Regions from separate parts of the Isoptericola sp. NPDC060185 genome, predicted to be linked through region 1. Evidence: predicted binding sites of a transcription regulator. Region 1 holds the regulator's gene; each other region holds the start of a gene.

Region 1 (5,555 bases):
CCCACAAGCCGCACAACGAGGCCCGCGCGTCGTTCGTGCGCGACATGCTCGCCCGCCTGGTCGACCAGTACCGGGCCGCGGCGGACACCGAGCTCGCGCCCGAGGACGTCGCGATGGTCACGGAGGACCTGCGCTCGCACCGCGACGTGCGGGTGGCGCTCAACCTCGCGTGGTTCCCGATCTCGCCCGAGAAGCTCGTCGCCGACCTCTTCGCGAAGCCCCACCGGCTCGCCGAGGCCGCCCCCGAGCTGTCCGCCCGCGAGCGGGCGACGCTGCGGCGTGAGCCCGACGCGCCGTGGACCGAGGCCGACGTCCCCCTGCTCGACGAGGCCGCCGAGCTGCTCGGCGAGGACGGCTCCATCGCTCGCGCCGAGGCGAAGGCCCGCGCCGCGGAGCGCGCGGCCGAGCTCGAGTACGCCCGCTCGGTGCTCGAGTCGACCGGCGCCGGCGGCGGCCTCGTGGACGCCGAGACCCTGGCGTCCCGCTTCGAGTCGACCGGGCCGCGCCTGACGACGGCCGAGCGCGCCGCCGAGGACCGCACGTGGACCTACGGGCACGTCGTGGTCGACGAGGCGCAGGAGCTGTCCCCCATGGCCTGGCGCATGCTCGTGCGACGGGTGCCGACCCGCTCGATGACGATCGTCGGGGACGTCGCCCAGACGTCGTCCGCGGCGGGGGCGCGGTCCTGGGGCCAGGCCCTCGGCCCCGTGCTCGGCGACTCCTGGCGGCTCGAGGAGCTGACCGTGAGCTACCGCACGCCGGCCGCTGTCGCCGACGCCGCGCAGCGCATGGCGGCCGCCGCCGGGCTGCCGACGTCGCCCCTCACGGCGGCCCGCGAGGTGCCCGGCGCGCTGGAGCTGGCACGGGTCACGCCCTCCGGGGCGGCGCGCCCCGTGCTCGTCCAGGCGGTCCGCGACCAGGTGGCCGCGCTGGCGGCCGAGTTCGTGGGGCCGGACGGCGCGGGCCGCGTCGCCGTCGTCGCGGCCGCGCAGCAGGTCGCCGCGCTGCGCGAGGCCGTCGAGGCGATCCTCCCCGAGGCCCTCGGCCGCGCCGAGGCGGACCGCCTCCTCGCCCAGAGGCCGGAGGACGCCCAGGTGGTCGTGCTCGACCCGCGGGAGACGAAGGGTCTCGAGTTCGACGCCGTCGTGCTGGTCGAGCCGGTCGCCGTCACGGGCGGCCCCGGCGGGGCCTCCGACCTCTACGTGGCGATGACGCGGCCCACCCAGCGCCTCGTCGTCGTGCACGAGCAGCCGCTGCCCGCGGGGATCGTGGAGCTCGCCGCGGCGTGACGCCGGACGTGACGCCGGAATGGTGAGACGCGTTTGTGGGCGTGGTGCCGCGGGGCGCACCATGGCCTCGTGCTGCGAGCCCTCCTTCTCGAGAACGTCCACCCTGTCGCTGCCCAGAATCTTCGTGATGCGGGCATCGAGGTCGTCACGCGCCCCGGCGCGCTCGACGAGGCCGAGCTGATCGAGTCCCTCGCGGACTTCCAGATCCTCGGCATCCGGTCCAAGACCACCGTGACCCGCAAGGTCCTCCAGAGCGTGCCCGGCCTGCAGGCCGTCGGCACCTTCTCCATCGGGACCAACCAGATCGACCTCGAGGCCGCCGCGGCCCACGGGGTCGCGGTGTTCAACGCGCCCTACTCCAACACGCGCTCCGTGGTGGAGCTCGCGATCTCCGAGATCATCGCGCTGACCCGACGCCTCACCGTGCGCGACAAGTCGCTGCACGACGGCGTGTGGGACAAGACCGCGGAGGGCTCGCACGAGGTGCGCGGTCGCACGCTCGGCATCATCGGGTACGGGAACATCGGCTCCCAGCTGTCGGTCCTCGCCGAGAACCTCGGCATGCGGGTCGTCTTCTACGACACCGCCGAGAAGCTCGCGCTGGGCAACGCCCACCGCGTCGAGACGATCGAGGAGCTGCTCGCCGAGGCCGACGCCGTGACGATCCACGTCGACGGGCGCCCCGGCAACGCGGGCCTCTTCGGCGCGGACCTGTTCGCGGGGATGAAGCCGGGCGCGATCTTCCTCAACCTCTCGCGCGGGTTCGTGGTCGACGTCGAGGCCCTGCGGCAGCACATCCTGTCCGGCCACCTGGGCGGCGCCGCCGTCGACGTCTTCCCCACCGAGCCGAAGAAGCGCGGTGACGGGTTCACCTCCCCGCTGCGCGGCCTGCCGAACGTCATCCTCACGCCGCACGTCGGCGGCTCCACGGAGGAGGCGCAGGAGGCCATCGGAGAGTTCGTGTCGAAGAAGCTCCGCGACTTCATGGCGACCGGGTCCACCACCCTGTCCGTCAACCTGCCGAACCTGCAGCTCGCGCACACCGGCGTGGGCCGCATCATGCTGCTGCACCGCAACGTCCCGGGCGTCCTCGCCGCGGTGAACCAGGTCTTCGCGGACCACGGCGCCAACATCGAGGCGCAGATGCTCGCCACCCGCGGCGAGGTCGGCTACGTCGTCACGGACATCTCCGACGTCACCCAGCGCGGCGCGTCGGCCAAGCTGCAGGCCATGCCGTCCACGATCCGCCTGCGCATCCGCGACGCCTTCGAGCGGCCCGAGTTCCCGCCCGGCCCCGCCGCGGGCTGACGCGACGGGCACACCCGCCGACACGCGCCGAGGGCGTCCCCGGGACTCCGGGGACGCCCTCGCGTCGTGGTGGGACCGGCCCGCTCAGCCGGACTTGCGGCGGAACATCTTCTGCACCGGGCCGGAGGTCTCCGAGCCGTGCACCTGGCCGGTGTTGCCGTCCTTGCCGGCGGTCGGGTGGCTGGCGGCGTTCTTCCGCTCCAGCGCCTCCCGGAAGCGCGCCTTCGTGTCCTCGCTGGGCTTGGCCGCCCTGGAGTCGTCCGTCGTCATCACGATCACCTCGTCGTCGTCGGGGTGGACGTGCTCGCACGGCGGACCGCGCAGCACCTGGTGCCGTCCAGCATGCTCCACCCCCGCGCGTCGCGCCAAGGGCATTTCGCCCGGAGCGGGCGAACCCGGCGCCGCGAGGCGGCTCGGGGACCCCGGGAGGGGCCTCGCCTCAGCGCGACGCGTCCCGGCCGGCGACCGCGGGCTCGGCGCCACCCGTCTCGACGTCCTCGTCCTGCCCCGCGTCCTCGGCCCGCGCCTCGCGCTCCGCCCGCAGGGACGTGATCGCGCTCTCGAAGTCCTCCAGGGACTCGAATGACTGGTACACGCTCGCGAATCGCAGGTAGGCGACCTCGTCCAGCTCGCGCAGGGGCCCGAGGATGGCCAGCCCGACCTCGTTCGCCTCGATCTCGGGGCGGCCCGACGCACGCAGCGTCTCCTCGACCCGTTGCGCCAGCAGAGCCAGGTCGTCGGAGCTCACGGGCCGGCCCTGGCACGCCTTGCGCACGCCCGCGACCACCTTGTCGCGGCTGAACGGCTCGGTCACGCCGGAACGCTTGGCGACCGACAGGCTCGCCGTCTCGATCGTGGTGAAGCGGCGCTGGCACGCCGGGCACTGCCGCCGTCGGCGGATCGACGAACCGTCGTCGGAGGTGCGCGAGTCGATGACTCGCGAGTCCTCGTGGCGGCAGAACGGGCAGTGCATCGCTGGTCTCCTGCGCTCGGCTCCGGACCGGCGCCCGGCTGCCCGACAAGGTATGCGGGACGCCGCGCCCGGCGCAAGCAGGGTCCATCCTCGCATCTTCGCGGCGCCGGGTCGTGCCGCGCGCCCTCAGTCCTCGGGCAGGAGCACCACCTGACCGGCCTGCAGCTCCGCCGTCGTGAGGCCGTTCAGCTGGCGGAGGTCCGCGACGACGTCGCGCAGGTCCTCGCCCGAGTCCCGGACCGCGCGGGCGTACTGCCACAGCGTCTCGCCCGGCTGGACCGTGTGGAGCCGGACCTCCACGCCCGACCCGGGAGCGTCCGCCACCGCGCGCTGGCCGACCAGGCCCGCGCCGACGAGGACGAGAAGGACGAGCGCGGCGACCACGACACGCCCGCGTCGCGTGAGCCGGAGGCCGCCGAGCCCGAGGAACCCCGGAGCTTCGGTGGTGCTGGGCGCGTTCTGCATCGTCCTACCTCCGGTTCACGTCGCGTCGCCGCCGGTCGGGCGACTGCCGTCGAACAGCCGTTCGTCGAACACCTGTACGTCGAACGGCTGTACTAGGTGTACCACGTCACGACGACACGGTCGAGGCCTGATCGAACAGATGTTTGATGTCGGGCCGGAACTGGCCTAGAGTGACCAGCAGCGCGATGGAAGGTTTGTCGGATTTCATCGGCCCGTCAGCGGGCCGCGCCCCTGCAGGACGGAGAACGCGATGACCAGCGGACGGGACCACGCCCCGGCGTCCACGACGGTTGCCACGCCGTGGCCGGCGCAGCAGGAGACCCCTGAGGACACGTCGACAGCGGAGACGGCGCTCGCCTCGGTGAGCGAGATCGCCCCGGCGGCCGACCGGCTCACGCCGCGCCAGCGCCGTGTGCTCGAGACGATCCGCCGCTCCGTCGAGGACCGCGGCTACCCCCCGACCATGCGGGAGATCGGCGAGGCCGTGGGTCTCGCCAGCCCCTCGTCCGTCAAGCATCAGCTGACGACGCTGGAGCGCAAGGGCTTCCTGCGCCGTGACCCGAACCGGCCCCGCGCGATCGAGGTCGTCGACCCCGAGGCACCCGCCGCGACCGACGGCGGGACCCCGGCGTTCGCGCCGCGCACCCCGGGGTTCGCCGCCGGCTCGGTCGCGGGCTCCGACGCACAGCCCGCCGAGGCCCCGTCCTACGTCCCGCTCGTGGGCCGGATCGCGGCGGGCGGCCCGATCCTCGCCGAGCAGGTCGTCGAGGACGTCTTCCCGCTCCCCCGCCAGGTCGTGGGCGACGGCGAGCTGTTCCTGCTCAAGGTGGCGGGCGACTCGATGGTCGACGCGGCCATCTGCGACGGCGACTGGGTGGTCGTCCGCAGCCAGCCGGTCGCGGAGAACGGCGAGGTCGTCGCCGCCATGATCGACGGCGAGGCGACGGTCAAGACGTTCAAGCAGTCCGGCGGGCACACGTGGCTCATGCCGCAGAATGCCGCCTACTCCCCCATCCCGGGCGACGACGCCCAGGTGCTCGGCCGGGTGGTGGCCGTGCTCCGCAGCCTCTGAGCGCGACGCCGCACCCCGACGGCGCGACGAACCCCCGGCCCGTGCGGGCCGGGGGTTAGTCGCGTCAGGGCCGCGTCGCGGGTCAGAACCCGAGCCGGCGCTGCACCTCGCGCATGCCCTCGGCCGACGCCCGCAGGCCGGCGACCTCGTCGTCGGACAGCGGGGTGTCGATCGTCTCCGCCACGCCGCGCCGGTCCACCAGGGACGGCACCGAGAGGCAGACGTCGCTGATGCCGTAGAAGCCGTCCAGGCGGGACGACACGTTCATCACGCGGTGCTCGTCGTTCAGGACCGCCTCGATGATGCGGGTGGCTGCCAGGCCCACGGCGTAGTTGGTGGCCCCCTTGCCGGCGATGACCCGGTAGGCCGACTCCACGACGTCCGTGGCGATCCGGTGCCGGGCGGGCTCGTCGAGCGGCGGCCGACCACGGAAGGGGCGCCAGTCCAG
Region 2 (5,555 bases), on a different contig from region 1:
CGGCGCCACAGGTGCCCGGCGTGCACGAGCACGTTGTGCTTGTGCACCAGCGTCAGGTGCTTGCGGGGGCGGGCCTGGGCGCGGGCGAAGGCGTCGCGCACGACGCGCTCGACGCCGAACGCGGTGTTCACGGACACCTCGGTCGCGATCTCGTGCGGGGTGCCGACGCGCAGCGCGCCGCCGTTGCCCACGTAGGGGCCCTCGGTGCCCTCGCGCACGACGACGAAGTCCACCTCGCCGGGGTTCGCCAGCGGGCTGGTCACCCCCGGGTACAGCTTGCCGGGGCGCAGGTTCACGTAGTGGTCCAGCGAGAAGCGGAGCTTGAGCAGCAGACCGCGCTCGAGGACGCCCGACGGCACGCTCGGGTCGCCGATGGCGCCCAGCAGGATCGCGTCGTGGCCCTTGATGGCCTCGAGATCGGCGTCCGTCAGGGTCTCGCCGGTCGCGTGCCACCGGCGCGCGCCCAGGTCGAACTCAGTAGTGGAGACCTTGACGTCGGCCCCGGAGACCGCCGCCTCGAGGACCGCGAGGCCCTGCTCCACGACTTCGGTCCCGATGCCGTCGCCGGCCACCACTGCCAGGTCGATGCTCCGCGTCATGGGGCCGAGCCTAAGCCCGCCGAATCATGATGCGGACAGAAATCTCACTCCTCGGACGGTCGAGGTCGTGACCTCGCAGGTCACGAACGGCGGTCGACAAATCTCTTGGCCCGCACGCCCGAGCCGCCCACGATCGCCGCATGACCTCGGACGACGACCTCCGGCCGTACTTCGACGCGGCTGCCGCGAACGTGACGCGGGCGACCTCGACCGCGCGGGGGACCTTCGCCGACCTGCCGGGCCTGGCTGGGCTGGCGCGCGCCGCCACCGACGCCGGGTTCCGGGTGCTGCACGCCGCCACGTCCACCGTCGCGGAGTGGGCGACTTCGAGTCCGACTGGCGCGCCGGCATCGAACGCCTCCGCACGCCCGGCTCCCGCGCCTTCGCCGCCCCGCGGCGCGAGGAGCACCTGGGCGGCTACCGCGGCGTGGTCGGCTTCGCCTGGCTGATCCTCACCCCGGCGTCACCGTCCTCGCTCCCACGTGTGCGCCGGTCAGCGGACGTGCCGGACCTCGGCGAGACCCAGCCGCTCGTCGACGAACCGCGCGCCGTCGGGCACGAACCCGTTGCGTTCGTAGAACCGCCGCGCCCGCGGGTTCTGCTCCGCGACCCAGAGCTGCGCGGGCACCCCGGGCGGCACGACGGCGTCCAGCAGCGCCTGGCCGGCGCCCGTCCCGTGATGCTCGCCGAGGACGTAGAGCGACCACAGCTCGCGACCCCGGACGGGCTGGTGGGTTCCCACCTCTCTCGCGGCGCCCGCGATGGCGAACCCCACGACGCGCCCACCGGACTCCGCCACGGTCACGGGCATCTCGCCGATCCGTCGCGGCCAGGACGCCATCCGCCGTTCCAAGGTGTCGGCTTCCCAGTGCTCCGCCGGGAGCAGGCCGCTGTACGTCTCCACCCATGACGCGTGATGGACGAACGCGCACCCTGACGCGTCGCCGGGGGTGGCCTGGCGGAGGACGACGGGCGTCGGCGATGCGGCGGGCATCGCCCCATCCTGCCCCCTGGGCGGGCACCATTCTGCCGACCTGCCAGCACCAACCCGCTCGCGTCGTGTCGGCGGCCTCGGTTGTCCACAGATTGCAGGGAAGGTCTAGAACAGGTGTTCGAACGTCGCTAGGCTGAGGGCATGACGACGACGCTCCCCGACTCCGCGACCGGCACCTCCGCCGGCACGCCTGCGGGTCGTGCGAGCGAGCCGGTGGACCTGAACGCGGCGGCGGAGCGGCTCGCCGCGATGCCACGGTCGTGGACCCCGTCGATCAGCGAGCTACTCGAGGAAGAAGCACCACCCCAGCAAGCAACAGCGCCGTCGCACCACCCGACCCTGGCGGACCTGGACCGGGTGCTCGACCAGCTCGCCGAGAACGACGCCGAGATCGCGACCCTGCACGCCGAGCGCGCAGTCCTGCTCGCACAAGCCATGAGCCTGGCCGAGGCCCTGGAGTCCGACCTTCTGGACCCCGCCGACCCCACCGCCCGCCGGGCCCCCTCCGCCCGGCGGCTCGAGCTCGCCAGACGCGCCGTCACCACCGAGATCGCCACCACCCTGCACCAGGGAGAACACGCCACCGGCACGCTGGTCGACCACGCCGTGACCTTGACCGTCAAGGCCCCCGCGACCCTGACCGCCCTGCACCAGGGCCGCCTGTCCTGGGCGCACGCCACCGCCATCACCAAGCACGTCGCCGACCTCGATCCCAGTGCCGCCGCACACGTCGAGCACGCCGTCCTGACAGCCGTGATCAAGCCCGACGACGCCCCCGGCACCACCACGGGCACGGTCACCTGCACGCCCACCCAGGTCGCCCGCCGCGCCCGCCGAGCCCGCGAGACCGCCCACCCCACCCCGCTCGACGTCCGCCACCACGAGGCCGCCCAACACCGCACCGTCTTCCTCGACGACGACCACGACGGCATGTCCTGGCTCGTCGCCCACCTCCCCGCACCCCTCGCGCACGCCGCCTACGACCGCCTCACCCGCACCGCCCGCCACCTCATCACCAACAACGCCACCAGCAGCGACGCCGGCCGAGCCGGTGGCACAAGCGGCGCAGGCAGCACGGGCAGCGCACGCGGCATGGGCAGTGGCCGCACCCTCGCCCAAGCCCGCGCCGACACCCTCACCGCCCTCCTGCTGGACGACGGCACCCTCGAGACAAGCACCGTCAAGACCAGCACCTCCGCGACGTGCACCCCTGACACGCGCACCCCTGAGACGGGCAGCGCCGAGACGGGCACCGACGACGACCCGGACTCACAGGTCGCGCACGAGCACGAGCACGAGCGGGCCACGCTGGCGGCCCTGGCCCGCTCCATCCGCCCCCAGGTCACGGTCACCGTCCCGGTCCTGACGCTGCTCGGCATCACGGATGTTCCGGCCACGATGAACGGGCACATCCCCATCGACCCCGACACCGCCCAACACCTCACCGCCCTCGCCCCCACCCTGCGGCGGATCCTGACCCACCCCGAGACCGGCACCGTCCTGTCCGTCGGCCGCACCACCTACACCACCCCCGCCGACCTCAAGAACCTCGTCCGCCACCGCGACACCACCTGCCGCTTCCCCGGCTGCACCCACCCCGCCACCCAGTCCGACCTCGACCACACCACCCCCTGGGCCACCGGCGGCACCACCAACGCCACCAACCTCGCCGCACTCTGCCGCCGACACCACGTCCTGAAACATCAAACGACATGGCAGGTCAGACAGACCGATCCGGCCAAGCCCGTCGACGAAAGAACACGCCCAGAACCCACCGACTGGGGCGGCACCCTCGAATGGACCTCCCCCACCGGACGCCGCCACACCACCGCGCCCGAGCCCATCGACACCACACGACACCGGCGTACGCCCACGGGCCCGGTGATCCCCTGCCCGGAGATTCCCGGCCATGAGATTCCAGGCCATGAAGTTCCAGGCCACGGTGCACCGGCCAGCAAGGCACCGCGCAGGGACGGTCCCGGACACGAGACGCTCGACGACCCACCGAGGGGTGACCCGCCGTTCTGATGCCACGACCTGATGCCACGACGCGCCACCACCTCGCGGCGCCGCCCGGCACTCCGGCAGCTCCGTCAGTTTCGTCCTGTGCCGCTACCCGGCCGGTCGTCGGTGTCGGGCGTCGCGTCAGGCGCGGAACAGCACCTTGAACCGCTCGCACACCACTGGCATCGCCGGGTCGAACTCGCGCTCGATCTGCTCGAGCGTGCGGCGCCAGTAGCGCTCGTGCCCTGCCCGCCAGTCGGCGAGGGAACGGTCGCCCTCGCCCTCGGCTGCGGCGTGCTCGACGGTCACCTCGTCGAACGGCACCGTGTCGACCTGGGTGGTCTTGATGAGGAGGCGGGGTGCGCCCGTGCCGTCGAGCACGATCGACAGGTCGCCCTTGCGCGGCAGCGGCTCGTCCGCCGCCTCGTACTCCCACGCGGCCGCGGCGGTCCCGGTCTTCACCCCGTCGAGGACGAGCTGGAGCAGCTCGTCGGCCAGCTCGGGCGAGTCCCCGAACGACCAGGCCGGCGGCGGCACGACGTTCTCGGACCGCTCGCCCACCGCACCGCCGTGGCTGGTGCGGCCGGCGCTGGGCCGCGCGACGTCCCAGAACTGCGTGATGCGGTCAGCCTGCTCGGCGTCGGTCAGCGCCGGGTTCGCGTCGTCGGTCATGCCGGCCATCCTGCCAGGCCGCGGCGCCCTGGACCCCTGTGACATGGCACGATGCCCGGATGTTCACGCGCGTCGCCGCCTACGCCCTCGTCGTCGAGGACGACCGGATCCTGCTCCCCCACTGGTCCGCCGGTACCGGTTCAGGCTGGACGATGCCCGGCGGAGGCATCGACCCCGGCGAGCACCCGGAGGACGCGGTGGTGCGCGAGCTGCGCGAGGAGACGGGGTACGACGTCGCCCTCGACGGCCTGCTCGGCGTCGACAGCATCGTCATCCCCGCCGACCGCCGGATCGCGCTCGACGGCGTCACCCCCGCCGAGCCGATGCACGGCATCCGCATCGTGTACCGCGCGCACGTCGTCGGCGGCGAGCTCACCGTCGAGGCCGACGGCAGCACCGACGACGTCGCCTGGCACCGGCTGTCCGACGTCGACGCCCTCGACCGGGTGGGCCTCGTCGACGTCGTCCGCGGCTGGGCGGGCCTGCTCGACTGAGCCACAAGAAATTCTCCGGACGCACGTGCGGCCGCCGACCGGGGATCACCCGGGCGGCGGCCGCGCGCGTCGCTGCTGACGGTGTGGGTCAGCGAGCGGCGCTGCCCTCCGTGTAGTCGGAGTCAGCGGGCTTGATCCACGAGAACATCTTCCGGAGCTCGCGCCCGGTGGTCTCGATCGGGTGCGCCTCGCCCTTCTCGCGCAGCGCGGTGAACTCGGGCGCGCCCGCGTCCTGGTCCGCGATGAAGCGCTCGGCGAAGGCGCCGTTCTGGATGTCCGCGAGGACGGCCTTCATGTTCTCCTTGACGTGCGGGTCGATGACGCGCGGGCCGGAGACGTAGTCGCCGTACTCGGCCGTGTCGGAGACGGACCAGCGCTGCTTGGCGATGCCGCCCTCGACCATGAGGTCGACGATCAGCTTCAGCTCGTGCAGCACCTCGAAGTACGCGACCTCGGGCTGGTAGCCCGCCTCGGTCAGCGTCTCGAAGCCGTACTGGACCAGCTGCGAGGCGCCGCCGCACAGCACGGCCTGCTCGCCGAAGAGGTCGGTCTCGGTCTCCTCGGTGAACGTGGTCTTGATGCCGCCGGCGCGCAGGCCGCCGATGCCCTTCGCGTAGGACAGGGCGAGCGCCCAGGCGGAGCCGGACGCGTCCTGCTCGACGGCGACGATCACCGGCACGCCACGGCCGTCGACGTACTCGCGGCGCACGAGGTGGCCCGGGCCCTTGGGGGCGACCATGAGCACGTCGTGGCCGGCCTCGGGCTTGATGTAGCCGAAGCGGATGTTGAAGC
Region 3 (5,555 bases), on a different contig from region 1:
ACGAGCGGGCGCGCCTGGCGCGCGACATCCACGACACCCTCGCCCAGTCGCTGTCCGCCATCGAGCTCCTGCTGCGGGCCGCCGACGACGCCGTCGGCACCGACGACGACAGGGCGCACGACCTCGTCGACCAGGCGCGCGGGGCCGCCCGCGACAGCCTCGCCGAGGCGCGCCGCGTCGTGCAGGACCTCACGCCGCCCGACCTCGACCGCACCACCCTCGTCGCGGCCCTGCGTCGCGTCGCCGAGCGGCAGCCGCTGGACGTGTCCGTGCACACCGTCGGCGACGTGCGGCCGCTGCCCGTGCCTGTCGAGACGGCGCTGCTGCGCGTCGCCCAGTCGGCGCTCGCGAACGTGGTGCAGCACTCGGGCGCCGGCCGCGCCCGCCTCACGCTCACGTACGAGCGGGACACCGTCACCCTCGACGTCGTGGACGACGGTCGTGGGTTCGACCCGGAGGTCGCCGCGACCGCCGCGGGAGCGTCCGGGCGTGGTTTCGGCCTGCCCTCCGTCCGGTCGCGCGCGCACGAGCTGGGTGGCACCGTCACGCTCGAGACCTCGCCGGGCGCGGGAACCGCCCTGGCGGTCACGCTGCCCGTGGACAGGACGGAGGACGCCCCGTGATCGACGTCGTGCTCGCCGACGACCACCCCGTCGTGCGCGCCGGGCTGCGCGCCGTCGTCGACGGCCAGCCGGACATGCGGGTCGTGCACGAGACCGGCACCGCCGAGGACCTCCTGGCCTGGCTCGACGACGGCGGCCGCGCGGACGTCGTGCTGCTGGACCTGAGGTTCGGCGACGCGGGCCCGGGGCGGAGCCGGCTCGGCGGTGCGGAGGCGACCGGCACCGTCGTGCACCGGCACGGTACCCCCGTGCTCGTCGTGACCACCTACGGCACCGACGCCGACATCCTCGCCGCCGTCGAGGCCGGCGCCACCGGCTACCTGCTCAAGGACGCGCCCACCGAGGAGCTCGCCCGCGCCATCCGGTCCGCCGCCGCCGGCGAGGTCACCCTCGGGGCCGACGTGCAGCGTCGCCTGCTCGGCCGTATGCGGTCGCCGGGCGAGACCCTCAGCGCCCGCGAGCTCGAGGTGCTGCGCCTCGTCGCCGCCGGCCGGTCGAACGACGCCATCGCGCGCGAGCTGTTCGTCTCCGTCGCCACCGTGAAGTCCCACCTGGCGCACATCAACACCAAGCTGGGCACGCAGTCCCGCACCGAGGCCGCCGCCGTCGCCCGCGAGCGCGGGATGCTCTGACGGCACGACCCGAGCGCGGTGACGGCTCAGAACGGTGGGTCGCCCAGCTCCGGCGCCCAGTCCGCCGAGCCTGGTAGGTCCGCTGAGCCTGGTAGGTCCGCTGAGCCCAGTGGGTCCGGCGGCTCCGGTGGGACCAGCTCCCGACCGGTGAGGTCGACGGGGTCGGCGACGGGGTCGCGGGCGACTCGTCCGGTCGGTGAGGTCCACACGAGGGTGCCGTCCGGTTCCTGCCGCGTCCGCCAGCGGGTCTCGTGCTTCAGCACGTGATGTCGGCGGCACAGATGAGCCAGGTTGTCCGCGGTCGTGCGCCCTCCGTCGGCCCACGCGACGGTGTGGTCGACGTCGCAGCGGGCGGCGGCGCGGGTGCAGCCCGGGAAGCGGCAGGTGCCGTCGCGGGCCTCCAGGTAGACGCGCAGCGCCGCCGGGACGGTGTACGTGCCGGGGTCGGCGGACAGCAGCTCGCCCGACGCCGGGTCGACCAGCAGCCGGCGCAGCGACGGCGCCCGGGCGGTGAGGAACGCCGCGACCTCCGGGTCGATCGCGCCGTGACCCGTGAGCTCGGCGGCGTCCTCGGAGCGGCCGAGCAGCGCCATCACCGGCACGGTGATCTGCACGCGGGGGACGATCCGACGTGCATGGTCGGCGAGGTCCGGGACGGGGCACGCCGTTGCCTCGCCCGCGGGCGCGCCCGCCGACTCGCCTGCACGGCCTGCACGGCCTGCGCCGGGCTGCGCACCTGCGGAGGTGCCGGTGACGGCAGGGGTCGCAGACCCGGGTCGCGCCGCGGCCGAGGGGGCGGCGTCCGCCAGTAGCAGGGCGGCGTATGCGTCGGCGCGGAGCTGGGCCACCGTGCGCGGGTCGCCGGCCTCGCGGGCGGTGCGAGCGGCCGTCGTCAGCCGGTCGTGGGCCGCGTGGGCGGTCGTGGCGGGGAGGTAGGCGCTGAGCCAGGCCATGCCGTCGGCGGCGGGGTCGACGAACACGCCGCGCTTCGCCGCCGCCCTCGCGTGCCGCAGCGTGAACGGCTCGGGGTGTGCGCGGTCGCGGGCGCGGCGCAGGTGGGCGCGGAACTGGGCCGGTGTGGCCGTCGCGGCCCGCGGCAGCGCCTCGGCCTGCACGGCCGCGCGGGCCTGGGCGTCGGGGAGGTCGGCGAGGACGTCGGCCATCGCCGTCGCGTGGCGGGCCCCGATCCGGCCGCGGCGGAGCTCGGTTAGCGTCGCGGATCCCGACGAGGTGAGCGTCTGCGCCGTCTCGACGAGGTGGTCCGCCTCCCGCTCGCTCAGTCGCAGCGTGGTCGCGACGTCCGCGACGAACGCCCGCCGGGCGAGCTGGTGCCGACGCGCCGTGCCCGCCCGCAGCACCCGCAGCTCCTCGCCCGCCAGGAGGTCGGGCTCGCACCGCACGGCTGCGCGCCGGGCGCGCTCCACGGCGAGCAGCTTCTCGCCCTCCAGCGCGTCGATCCGCGACTGGAGGCGGGCCACGTCGTCGAGGGCGGCCGAGACGTCGTGCACCGTCGTCGGTCCGGGCGGGGAGAGCGCGTCGTCCCAGGGCGTGGTGACGACCGGAAGGTCGTCGACCGCGCCGTCGAGCACCGCAGCGGACATGCGCGCCTCACCCCCTCGTCGTCGGTCGGCGGTTCGAGAAGGGCTCGAACACGTGTTCGAGCCTAGCGAAGGTTCACGCCTCGCACCAGGCCCGATGCCCCGCCTGTGGACAACCGTCGCGGCCGCCGAATGCCGTTGCCGCGGAGCCGTCGGGTCGGGCAAGGTCCGGTCATGACGATCCGCTACCCCCGCCCCCTGCGCCCCGGCGACACGATCGGCGTGACCGCGCCGTCGTCGGGCGTGCCCGCCCCGCTGCTGCCGCGGCTGGACCACGCCGTCGACGTCGTGCGCGCGAAGGGTTACGACGTGCAGGTGGGAGCCACGCCGTCGGGCGACGGGGTCGTCAGCGCACCGGCGGACCTGCGCGCGGCGGAGCTCACCGCGATGCTCACCGACCCGGCGGTGCGTGCCGTCGTGCCGCCGTGGGGCGGGGAGCTGGCGACGGACCTGCTGGGCCGCCTCGACTGGGACGCGCTGGGCGCGGACCCGACGTGGCTGGTCGGGTACTCGGACATCTCGACGCTGCAGCTGCCGCTCACCCTGCGCACCGGGGTCGCCACGCTGCACGGCCAGAACCTCATGGACACGCCCTACGACGTGCCGGAGGGCATCGTCGGCTGGTGGGACGTCGCCGCCTCGGCGCAGGACGGCGGGCAGCTGGTGCAGCGCTCGCCGCGGCGGTACCGCTCGTCGGGCTGGGACGACTGGGAGCAGGACCCGCAGGTCCACACCTGGACCCTCGACGCGGAGGGCGCGTGGCTGCGGCTCGACGGCGAGGACCCGGGCGCGCCCGTGGACGTCCAGGGGCGGCTGATCGGTGGCTGCCTGGAGACCGTCTCCCTGCTCGCGGGCACGCCGTACGGCGACGTGGCCCGGTTCGCGACGGAGCACGCGCCCGAGGGCCTGGTCGTGTACCTCGACATCCTCGAGTGGGAGGCGCTCGAGGTCGGCCGGGCCCTGTGGGCGATGCGGCACGCGGGCTGGTTCGACGCGGCGAACGCGGTGCTGATCAGCCGTACGCACGCGCCGGACTCGGAGGGGTTCACCCTGCACGACGCCGCCCGCGACGCCCTGGGTGACCTGGGGATCCCGATCCTCGCGGACGTCGAGTGCGGGCACGTGCCGCCGTACCTCGCGCTGGTGAACGGTGCGCTCGCGCGCGTGCAGCACGGGCCCGAGGGGTCGGTGATCACCCAGCGCCTGGTGCCCTGACCGCGGGGCCCTGACCATGGGGCCCTGACCATGGGGAACGGGCTGCGCTACCGTGGCGCCGTGACCCTCGCGCTGCTCGGCGACCACGGAGACCACACCAGCCACCGGGAGCTCGCCGCCCTCGTCCCGCGCCTCGCGGACGAGCTCGGCGTGGAGGCCGTGTGGGTGCCCACCGACACACCGTTCGACGTGCGCGCGTACGACGGGATCTGGCTCGTGCCCGGCTCGCCGTACGCCGACGAGGCGGCCGTGCTGCGCGCGATCACGGCCGCCCGGGAGGGCGGGATCCCGTTCCTCGGCACGTGCGCCGGGATGCAGTACGCGGTCGTCGAGCTCACGCGCAGCCTGCTGGGGAGGGCCGCGACGCACGCGGAGTCCGACGGCGAGGCCGACGACAACGTCGTGGCGGCGCTCGCATGCTCGCTGTACGGCGAGGAGCGCGTCGTGACGCCGGTGCCGGGCACGCGGTTCGCGTCGTGGGTGGGCGAGCCGTTCGCCGGGATGCACTTCTGTGGCTATGCCCCGACGGCGGAGGCCGTCGCGGCGCTGGAGGCGGTGGGCGTCGTCGTGGGAGCCGTCGCGGACGACGCCGGCGCGGAGGTGCTCGAGCTCGCCGACCACCCCTTCTTCGTGGCCAGCCTCTTCCAGCCGCACATCGGGGCGTCGGCCGGGCGCCCGATCCACCCGCTGGTGCGGGCGTTCGCCGCCGCGCTCTGAGCGCGCGTCAGCCCCGGAACGCCCGCGGCATGACCTCGCGCGCCGGGCCGGTGCGGTCGAGGAACCCGACGCCGCCGGCCTGGAGCTCGCGGGCGGCGTCGACCAGCGCGGACAGGGCGTTCCAGGCGAACGTGCCGCCGACGGAGACCCGCGCGACCCCCGCGGCGGCCAGCTCGGCGGGCGTCGGGCCGCCCGCGACGAGCAGCGCGTTGACGGGCCGGTCCACCTCGCGGCAGACGGTCGCGATCGCGGCCGCGTCGCGCAGCCCGGGCGCGTACAGCACGTCGGCGCCGGCCTCCTGGTAGGCCTGGAGCCGCGCGATCGTGTCGGCGAGGTCGTCCCGGCCGTGCAGGTGGTTCTCGCAGCGCGCCGTGAGCACCAGGTCCCCCGCGGCCTCGGCCGCGGCGGCCACGCGCTCGACGGCGGCGGGCCGGGCGTAGAGGGGCTGGTCCGCGCGCCCGGTGGCGTCCTCGACCGAGCACCCCGCGAGGCCGGTCCCGCGGGCCTCGGTCACGGTGCCCGCCACCCCCGCGGGGGAGTCCGCGAAGCCGTTCTCCAGGTCGGCGCTCACCGGCACGTCGACGGCGGCCGCGAGCGCGCCGGCGTGGGCGAGCGTCTCCTCGCGGGTGGTCGCGCCGTCGGGCCGGCCGAGCGTCGCGGCGAACCCGCTGCTCGTCGTCGCGACGGCGGCGAAGCCGAGCGCGGTGAGGAGGCGCGCCGACCCGGCGTCCCAGGCGTTCGGCAGCAGGAGCGGGTCGCCGGGGCGGTGC

Evidence for each region. The regulator LexA, encoded in region 1, represses DNA repair genes until DNA is damaged. The targets are predictions, from matches to a motif close to TCGAACANNTGTTCGA.
Region 2: a site for LexA is predicted at 1,700-1,715, ahead of ACFWDO_RS08530 (DUF222 domain-containing protein). Genes of this name have one in related genera too.
Region 3: a site for LexA is predicted at 2,901-2,916, ahead of ACFWDO_RS07555 (DUF222 domain-containing protein). Genes of this name have one in related genera too.

The regions. Positions count from the first base shown of each region.
Region 1 is NZ_JBHWYY010000016.1:48,001-53,555, reverse strand. Features, by position in the region: gene ACFWDO_RS08355 (HelD family protein) at 1-1,289, shown strand, start outside; gene serA (phosphoglycerate dehydrogenase) at 1,359-2,597, shown strand; gene ACFWDO_RS08345 (DUF5302 domain-containing protein) at 2,682-2,867, opposite strand; gene nrdR (transcriptional regulator NrdR) at 3,037-3,570, opposite strand; gene ACFWDO_RS08335 (LysM peptidoglycan-binding domain-containing protein) at 3,697-4,035, opposite strand; gene lexA (transcriptional repressor LexA) at 4,286-5,107, shown strand; gene ACFWDO_RS08325 (L-lactate dehydrogenase) at 5,190-5,555, opposite strand, start outside.
Region 2 is NZ_JBHWYY010000017.1:17,644-23,198, reverse strand. Features, by position in the region: gene ACFWDO_RS08540 (3-isopropylmalate dehydrogenase) at 1-599, opposite strand, end outside; gene ACFWDO_RS08535 (GNAT family N-acetyltransferase) at 1,093-1,593, opposite strand; gene ACFWDO_RS08530 (DUF222 domain-containing protein) at 1,735-3,621, shown strand; gene ACFWDO_RS08525 (ASCH domain-containing protein) at 3,739-4,269, opposite strand; gene ACFWDO_RS08520 (NUDIX hydrolase) at 4,329-4,763, shown strand; gene ilvC (ketol-acid reductoisomerase) at 4,852-5,555, opposite strand, start outside.
Region 3 is NZ_JBHWYY010000014.1:24,712-30,266, reverse strand. Features, by position in the region: gene ACFWDO_RS07565 (sensor histidine kinase) at 1-623, shown strand, start outside; gene ACFWDO_RS07560 (LuxR C-terminal-related transcriptional regulator) at 620-1,255, shown strand; gene ACFWDO_RS07555 (DUF222 domain-containing protein) at 1,282-2,856, opposite strand; gene ACFWDO_RS07550 (S66 peptidase family protein) at 3,028-4,068, shown strand; gene ACFWDO_RS07545 (hypothetical protein) at 4,129-4,785, shown strand; gene ACFWDO_RS07540 (isocitrate lyase/phosphoenolpyruvate mutase family protein) at 4,793-5,555, opposite strand, start outside.